4 regions of the Rhizobium sp. WYCCWR 11152 genome follow, and region 1 is predicted to be linked to each of the others. Evidence: predicted binding sites of a transcription regulator. Region 1 holds the regulator's gene; each other region holds the start of a gene.
The links. Region 1 encodes PhoB, which activates phosphate uptake and scavenging genes when phosphate is short. Its sites were predicted from a motif close to TGTCATNNANCTGTCAT; they were not measured.

Region 1 (2,199 bases):
TGTGATCCTCGATCACGCCGAACGCGAAATCGGCGACAAGGCGATCGTCACGATCGCCCGCCGTCAGCCGATGGCCTCGGACCTGCGTGAAATCATGGGTTCGATCCGCATCGCCGCCGATCTCGAACGCGTCGGCGACCTCGGCAAGAACACCGCCAAGCGCGTCATCGCCGTCCAAAGCACCGGCGTTCCCCGCAAGCTTGCCCGCGGCCTCGAGCATCTGTCCGAGCTGGCGCTCGTCCAGCTCAAGGAAGTGCTCGATGTCTACACCAATCGTTCAGCCGACAAGGCGAATGCGATCCGTGAACGCGACAACGAGATCGACGCGATGTACACCTCGCTGTTCCGCGAACTCCTGACCTACATGATGGAAGATCCGCGCAACATCACCAGCTGCACGCATCTTCTCTTCTGCGCCAAGAACATCGAGCGCATCGGCGACCATGCCACCAACATCGCCGAGACGATCTTTTACATGGCGACAGGCGCGCAGCCGGAAGGTGATCGTCCGAAGGATGACAGCGCCAACACCGTCGGCGCGGTCACCGAATAACCGCCCGCACAGTCAATTGCGTGCGCGCCCGTCCGGGCGCGCAAAGAGGTCGCAGCCAATTTTTGAATTTGCGCAGGATGCACTGCTTAAATCACCCTGGTTTAAGGATCATGCGCGAGGAGACCGACACGCATGATCCCGAGAGTTGCAGTTGTTGAAGACGAGGAAGCCCTCAGCGTGCTTCTTCGCTACAATCTCGAAGCGGAAGGCTTCGAGGTCGATACCATCCTTCGTGGCGATGAAGCCGAAATGCGGCTCCAGGAGCGCACGCCCGATCTTCTCATCCTCGATTGGATGCTGCCCGGCGTTTCCGGCATCGAGCTCTGCCGGCGCCTGCGCATGCGGCCGGAAACCGAGCGCCTGCCGATCATCATGCTGACGGCGCGCGGCGAGGAGAGCGAGCGTGTCCGTGGATTGTCGACGGGCGCCGACGATTATGTCGTCAAGCCCTTCTCGACCCCCGAGCTCGTTGCCCGCGTCAAGGCGATGCTGCGCCGCGCCCGCCCCGAGGTGCTGTCGACGGTGCTGAAATGCGGTGACATCGAGCTCGACCGCGAGACCCATCGCGTCCATCGCAAGACCCGCGAAGTCCGCCTCGGCCCCACCGAATTCCGCCTGCTGGAATTCCTGATGTCGTCGCCGGGCCGGGTCTTCTCCCGCTCGCAGCTGTTGGATGGCGTCTGGGGCCACGATATCTATGTCGACGAGCGCACCGTCGACGTCCATGTCGGCCGCCTGCGCAAGGCGCTGAATTTCTCCAACATGCAGGACGTCATCCGCACCGTCCGCGGCGCCGGTTATTCGATGGAAGCCTGAGGGCTTCCATCTGAGCCTGCTGACAAAGCCCTGGCAAAACCCGCGACGTCATCCTCGGCCTTGTGCCGAGGATCTGCGCTCGCTAAATTAAGTATTTGAAAATAAAGGTTTTACCCTCAAGTCATTGGGGTGATCAGATGCTCGGCACAAGGCCGAGCATAACGGAGGGAAGCCTGAGCTTCCATCCGCGCATAAAAAAACGGGCCAATCGGCCCGCTTTCTGCATTCTAACGATGGTTGCCCGCGCTCAACTGGCCCGCGCTGCTGCCCTGCGGCGTTCGTTCACCGGCTGGTAGGCAAGCTTCTGGTGATAGCCGCAATAGGGCGAATTGTCGGGGGACTCGCAGCCGCAGAAATGGAAGTCGTCCTTCAGCGGATCGCCGACCGGCCATTTGCAGGTGCGCTCGGTTAGTTCCGTCAGGCCGAGGCGGCGCGAAATCGGCACCACCACATTGCCTCGCGGCACGTATTCCATTTCCTCGATCGTTTCGATCTCGATCTCTTCCTTCAGCATCGTCGCGCCCTGCTGGCGGGTGACGGTGCGGGTCGTGATCCGGGAGGCGAAGTTCGGCGCGCGCGGCGCCGATGTATTGCGCTTCGGCGTTCGCGCCGCGGTATTGGTGCCGCCGGCCTTGGCACGGCCGGGAAGGCACAGCCGGTGCACTTTGCCGATGACCGCGTTTCGGCTGACCCCGCCAAGCTGCGCAGCGATCTGGCTGGCGCTCAGTCCTTCGGCCCAAAGTTTCTTGAGTTTCTCGACCCGCTCGTCTGTCCAGTTCATGCCCTGTCTCCACCTTTTGCGTTGGTGATGGCAGAATCCCTCACCGTTG
Region 2 (2,199 bases), on a different contig from region 1:
TCGCTGAAGCTGTGGCCCGCAAGCCAGACGGGGAAGAACGGCAGGACGATGCCGTTGACGAGCAGCGGCGCGCAATAGGAAAGCGCGCTGAGCAATCGGAAGCGCCGCGGCGCTCCCTCACCCGTCGGGGAAATTTGAGCGGGAATCATGGATGGACCTGAAGGAAACTCGTCGTTGTCCTAACACACCACCCCGGAAGCGACTATTGCGAGAAATAGCCCTTCTGAAACGTTTTAGAAAAAAAATAGGGCCTGTCGCCTGACGGTAACGGCTAAATTCCTACTGCAAAATTTCAAAGTGCTACAGCGTCCTTTGCGCGTCTGAAAAGACACGCGGCGCTGTAAAGCGCCGGCGCCAAAATCAGGCGGCTTGCGGGGCCAGTTCACCCTCGTCATGCATTTCGATGGCGGCAAGCGCCGGCACACTGCTGGCGAGCGCCCGCCAGGTGATCAGTTCGAAGGTGCCGTCCTCGTGCTCGGCGACCGCCGTGCAGCTTTCCACCCAATCGCCGGTGTTGATGTAGCGGATGCCGTCCATATCCTGGATGATGGCATGATGGATATGTCCGCAGATCACGCCGTCGGCGCCGTTTTTGCGGGCTTCCTCGGCCACGACGCGCTCGAATTCGCCGATAAAATTGACGGCATGCTTGACCTGCAGCTTCGCCCAGGCCGAGAACGACCAGTAGGGCATACCCAGCCGGCGGCGCACTGCCGCCAGGATGATGTTGATGCGGATCGCCGTGTCATAGGCCCAGTCGCCGAGATAGGCGAGCAGCCGGGCGTTGCGGACCACGACGTCGAACTCGTCGCCGTGCAGGATCAGGTATTTCTTGCCGTCGGCGCCGTCATGCATCATGCGCTCGACGACCTCGATGCCGCCGAAATGCATGCCCGGGAAGGCGCGCAGGAATTCGTCGTGATTGCCTGGAATATAGACAACGCGCGTGCCCTTGCGCGCCTTGCGCAACAGTTTCTGGACGACGTCGTTGCAGACCTGCGGCCAGTACCAGCTGCGCTTCAGGCGCCAGCCGTCGACAATGTCGCCGACGAGCACGATCGTGTCGGCCTCGTGGTGGCGCAGGAAATCCAGCAGGAAGTCGGCCTTCGCGGCCTTCGAGCCGAGATGGACATCGGAAATGAAGAGCGTGCGGAAATGTCTGGGTTCCATCATGTCTTTCACGAGCTGCCGCTCATGTCCCATCTTTCATCTAACCTTCCAAAACCAGACTCGTGTTTCAGGAAGATGACAAGCTGGGGAAAAGCCCTGCAAACCTGTTCATCCCACGCGGGCAGAATGCCCGTCGTCGCGAAGGCAGCATGCCCGTCGCCGCGTGGCCGCATGGCCGTCGCCACGTGGGCAGTATGCCCGTCGCCGCCAGGTCCGCGGACAAGGTTGCCCTGTGCATTCAGGGCGTTCATGATGACGGCGATTCATATCCGACAATGCGGGATGGCTGATGCGTCTCTTTCTCGTTCGCCACGGCGAATCCCTCGGCAACATCAATGAACAGGCCTACCGCCAATTCGGCGATCACAATGTGCCGCTGACGCGATGGGGCCATCGGCAGGCTCTCGAGGCAGGCGGCGTGATCGCGTCCTATCTCCAGGCATTGCCGAACGCGGGTTTCGGCAAGCTGCAGATCTGGTATTCGCCCTTTCTCAGGACCCGGCAGAGCAAGGATGCGCTGCTCGAAGCCCTGCCGGAAAGCTTCGTCGGCGATATCAGGGAGGATTATCTGCTGCGCGAGCAGGATTTCGGTCTCTTCACCGAAATCTATGACCACGCCGAACAGAAGCAGAAGTTTCCCGAGGAGTTCGAAAAATGGGCGAGGCTGCGCAGTAACAGCGGCAAGTTCTACGCCCGGCCGCCGGATGGCGAAAGCCGGGCGGATGTGGCCCAGCGGGTGCGTCTGTTCCTGCAGACAGTCATGCACGACGCCGAAAATAGCGACCACAACGTCGTGATCGTCGGCCATGGCGTCACCAACCGGGCGGTCGAGATGAATTTCCTGCACCGCCCTGTCGAGTGGTTCGAGCGCTCCGACAATCCCGGAAACGCCGATATCACGCTGATCGAGGGGACGCGCTCGCAAGGATACGAGTCGATCCTGCTGCATCAGGCCGCCGACCGGCAGCCGGGACAGGAAGGCGAATTGCGCGATGCCTATGGCGCCGACGTGACGATCACGCCGAAGCC
Region 3 (2,199 bases), 370 kb from region 1:
CAGGCCGATAGGCGCGATCTCCGCCACGCTCTGGATGCCGGGACCCATCAGCGCCAGCCTGCGGCCGCCTTCGAGTTCGGCGAGTTCGATGATGAGGGTCGTCGAGCGGTCGGGATATTCCTGCGTACCTGATGCAAAGAGGCCGAAGGAGGAAAGTGCGGTGCCGGCTTCGGTGAAGGCAAAGCGCGCTTCGGCCTTTTCGGTGGTCAACGGCGCGCCGGTATGGAAGCCGAACCACTCCGGCACGGCGGATCTCGCCAGTCCCTGGGAAAGCCAGACGGGTGTGTCGTGGTCGCAAAGCGTCAGCGCGATCGTGCCGGCGGCGATGCCGAGCGGTGCCGGCGGAGCGACGTCGGGCTGAACGGTCTGGATCGTGCCGGGGCGGGCCATGCCGTCCATCAGCATCTTGAAGACGCTCTGGGCATGGAAGACCGGCTCGGCAAAGCCGCCGGTCAGAGCTTCTGTGTTCAGGCCCATCAGTTGTCTCCCCGCACCATGGTGAAGAAATCGACGCGGGTTGCCGCCGTCTCGTCCGCCTTGCGGCGTTCGGCATCGGCGATCCGCTCAGTGATCGGTAAAAGCAGGGCCTGTTCGACGAAATCCTTCGTCGCTTCCTCCTGCCAGAGCGCGTCGAAGATCGCCGCAAGCCTGGCCTTTTCGCGATCGGTGCCGAGCGCCTGTGCATGACCGACCGAGCCGGTGCCGAGCCGGACCGTCGCCCGCGTCACGGTCACTTCGCCGAGATTGAAGGGAGCGCCGCCGCCGCCGATGCGTCCGCGCACCATCACCAGCCCGGTCTCCGGTCCGCGCACCTGATGGGCCACAGGCTTTTCCGGCAGCGCATCGAAGGCCGCTGAGAGTTCGCTGCGTTCCGCACGCGCCAGCAGATCGGCGGCGCGTTTACGCCCGGATGCCGTCTGTGACGCAGCGTCTGTCCTGTCCGCTGATATCATCGCCGCTTCCCTTAAAATGTCTATTGATATAGACAACCATACAAGATACACTTAGCTCTAAATCGATGTCGTGACAAGCGTGTGACATCGTGAGTTAAATGGGCGGGCAGGGGTGGAATGGCGGGATTGAAGCAGGTGCAAAGGCAGACCGGCGTGGCGCTCTGGCGCCAGATCGCCGATCGGATTCGCGAGGCGATCAGCAGCGGAACCTATGACGAAACGGGAATGGTGCCGCCGGAAACCGTGCTGGCGCAGCAATTCGGCGTCAACCGGCATACGGTGCGCAGTGCGCTGGCGGCATTGGCGCAGGAGGGGATCGTCCGTGCGGTACAAGGTCGCGGCACGCTGATCGAGCGCAAGGAGCGGCTGAATTTCCCGATCACCAGGCGCACGCGCTTCACCGCCGGCATTGGCGATCAAGCGCGTGAAATGCGCGGCTTGCTGCTCAATGAGGCGAAGGAGGAGGCGAGTGCCGAGATCGCCCGCTGGCTGGGCCTGAAGCCGGGAGAACAGGTGATCCGCCTGGAAACATTGCGCCAGGCAGACAAGCGCCCGGTTTCAAGGGCGACGAGCTGGTTTCCCGCCAAGCGCTTTGCCGGTATCGGTGAGGCTTACCGGAACGCGGAATCGATCACCAAGGCTTTCGCCGAACTCGGCCTGCCGGATTATGTCCGGGCGACGACCGAGGTAACGGCCGCCCATGCGAGTGCAGCCGATATGGCCGACCTCGAACTCACTCCCGGTGCCATCCTTCTGATCGCCAAGGCGATGAATACCGATCTTGAGGGTGTGCCGGTGCAATATTCGATCAGCCGCTTCGCGGCCGACCGGGTCCAGTTCACCATCGAGAACTGAGCGCCTTTCCCCGCCGAAGCGGGGAAAGATCAGCTGAGATCAATGCGCGCCCGACATGTCGCCGAGCACTTCCTTGGAAGCGACGGTGGAATCCGCCTTCAGCGTGTAGACCATCGGCACGCCGGTCGCGAGATTGAGGGCGAGCACACCTTCTTTGCTCAGCTTGTCGAGCACCATGACAAGCGAGCGCAGCGAATTGCCGTGCGCGGCAACCAGCACCTTCTCGCCCCTGAGCACGCGCGGCAGGATTTCTGTGAGGTAGTAGGGCCAGACGCGGGCGCCGGTGTCGCGCAGGCTTTCACCGCCGGGAGGCGGCACGTCATAGGAGCGGCGCCAGATATGCACCTGTTCCTCGCCCCATTTGGCGCGTGCATCGTCCTTGTTGAGGCCG
Region 4 (2,199 bases), on a different contig from region 1:
CGGTATCCCCGCCCGCATCGTCAGGGCTGAGGCAAGCGGCGTCATCGCCGAGAACACGCCGGATGCCTGGAAGGGTGCGCTGCCGGCCGAGCAACTGGAAACCCACAAATACAAGCGCGGTCATCTGGTCGTCTTCTCAGGTGAGGCCGACAAGACGGGTGCGGCGCGCATGTCGGCGATCTCGGGCCTTAAGGCCGGCGCCGGCCTAGTGACGATCGCCGCCCCCCGCGCGGCGATGGCCGCCAATGCCGCGCATCTGACCGCCGTCATGCTGCATGCCATCGACGACGAGGCCGACCTCGGCGACTGGCTATCCGACAAGCGGCTGCAGACCTTCGTCCTCGGCCCCGGTTTCGGCATTAGCGCCAAAGCGCGCAGCTTCGTCTCGGCCCTTGCCGATCGCCATCTGGTGCTCGATGCCGACGGCATCTCCTCGTTCAAGGACGATCCGCAACAGCTGTTTGATCTTTTCCGGGGGGAGCCGCGTCTGGTGCTGACACCGCACGAGGGCGAATTCGCGCGGCTCTTTCCCGATATCGGCGGCGACGATGGGCTCGGCAAGGTGGACAAGGCTGTGGCCGCCGCCCGCCGCGCCAATGCCGCGATTATCTACAAGGGCGCCGATACCGTCATCGCCGCGCCTGATGGGCGTGCGCTCATCAATACCAACGCTCCCGTCTGGCTTGCCACCGCCGGTTCCGGCGACGTGCTTGCCGGCATCATCGGCGGCTTGCTCGCCCAAGGCCTGCCAGCCTTCGAGGCCGCGGCTGCCGGCGTCTGGCTGCACGGAGAGGCCGGCCAACGCGCCGGCAAAGGGCTGACGGCGGAGGAACTCGCAGCCGAGGTATTGCCGCTTTAGCGCCGCCGCATCCTCTTTCACCTCGAACGCAGAAGCAATCCGCACCGTCGGTCTGGCCGTGGCGCGCGCTGCGTTGTTTTACCATTGTAAATGCTGCCGATGTGTCAGTTGAGTGACGGTTTTATTTGGAATTTTTAGAGCGACATCGATCAACCAAAGAATGTCCTGCGGCGAGAATCAGAAACCCGCAAAACTAAACTGTCATTAAAATGTTAATGAATGGAAATACTTAGTGGTGGCAGGAATTCCTGTCGGCTGGACCACGGGTTCGTACAGCGGGTCCTGAGCCGATCTGGTTTGAATTCTGATCGAAGTGCGCAGTCAACGGTTGCGAGGGGAAGCGCCGATGGAACGTTTTTTTCGGCAAGTCCACAGAGTGACGACCGCCGCCGCCGGCTTTGCCGGACTTGCGGCAGTTGTGGCATCACTCTTCATCGCTCCTGCAGCCAGGGCCGAGCCCATTCGCGGCGCCGGCTCCACTTTCGCGGCACCCATCATCGCGAAGTGGGCGGAAATCTACGAGAAGGCGCGGATGGATGACGGCGACTTCAGCTCACCCGACTGGACGGTAGACTACGAGCTCGTTGGTTCGCTCGCAGGTCTGATGCGCCTTGATCAGCCGGAGCTGGATTTCGCTGCGACCGATGTGCCTGTCTCCCACGACGAGCTTTTAAAGCATGGCCGCCAGCAGTTTCCGATCGTGCTCGGCAGCGTGGCGATTGCCGTCAACCTTGACGGTATCGACAAGGGCCGTATCAACCTGACTGGCCCGCTGCTTGCGAATATCTATCTTGGCAAGATCCAGTCATGGGCCGATCCTGCCATCAAGGCGATCAACCCGGAGATCAGCCTTCCCGATCAGAAAATCAGCCCGGTTACCCGCAAGGACGGATCAGGCACCACCTTCATGTTCACCGAATTCCTGTCCTCGGCAAGCCCGGAATGGAAGGCGACACATGGAGCGGATACGTTGATCGCCTGGCCGGTGGGGACCAGTGTCGAGGGAACCGGGGATCTCATTCGCGCGGTGCAGGCAACGAAGGGGGCGATCGCCTATGCCGATTTTGGCCAGGTCGAGCGTGCAAACCTGCCCTATGCCGCTGTTCAGAACAAATCCGGCCAGTTCGTAAAACCGGGACCGGATGGCGTGCGGGCTGCGGCCAGCACCGCCTCATGGGATGAAGCGAAAGATTTTTCGGTGTCGCTCACGGATCAACCGGGAGAGGCGGCCTATCCGATCAGCGGGGCGACATATGCTGTCGTTCCAATGACGGGACAGGCGCCCAATCGCTATCGCCGCGTGCATGATTTTTTCCGTCTGGCGTTCGAGACAGGCAGTA

Region 2: a site for PhoB is predicted at 1,235-1,251, ahead of G9X67_RS11335 (UDP-2,3-diacylglucosamine diphosphatase). Genes of this name have one in related genera too.
Region 3: a site for PhoB is predicted at 1,024-1,040, ahead of phnF (phosphonate metabolism transcriptional regulator PhnF). Genes of this name have one in related genera too.
Region 4: a site for PhoB is predicted at 961-977, ahead of pstS (phosphate ABC transporter substrate-binding protein PstS). Genes of this name have one in related genera too.

What each region holds. Positions count from the first base shown of each region.
Region 1 covers NZ_JABFCP010000011.1:275,498-277,696, reverse strand. The annotation lists gene phoU (phosphate signaling complex protein PhoU) at 1-553, shown strand, start outside; gene phoB (phosphate regulon transcriptional regulator PhoB) at 686-1,369, shown strand; gene G9X67_RS22875 (GcrA family cell cycle regulator) at 1,617-2,150, opposite strand.
Region 2 covers NZ_JABFCP010000008.1:306,073-308,271, reverse strand. The annotation lists gene G9X67_RS11340 (MFS transporter) at 1-149, opposite strand, end outside; gene G9X67_RS11335 (UDP-2,3-diacylglucosamine diphosphatase) at 361-1,203, opposite strand; gene G9X67_RS11330 (phosphoglycerate mutase family protein) at 1,460-2,199, shown strand, end outside.
Region 3 covers NZ_JABFCP010000011.1:649,998-652,196, reverse strand. The annotation lists gene phnH (phosphonate C-P lyase system protein PhnH) at 1-477, opposite strand, end outside; gene phnG (phosphonate C-P lyase system protein PhnG) at 477-953, opposite strand; gene phnF (phosphonate metabolism transcriptional regulator PhnF) at 1,071-1,808, shown strand; gene G9X67_RS24820 (2,3-bisphosphoglycerate-dependent phosphoglycerate mutase) at 1,848-2,199, opposite strand, start outside.
Region 4 covers NZ_JABFCP010000008.1:600,757-602,955, reverse strand. The annotation lists gene G9X67_RS12755 (NAD(P)H-hydrate dehydratase) at 1-859, shown strand, start outside; gene pstS (phosphate ABC transporter substrate-binding protein PstS) at 1,206-2,199, shown strand, end outside.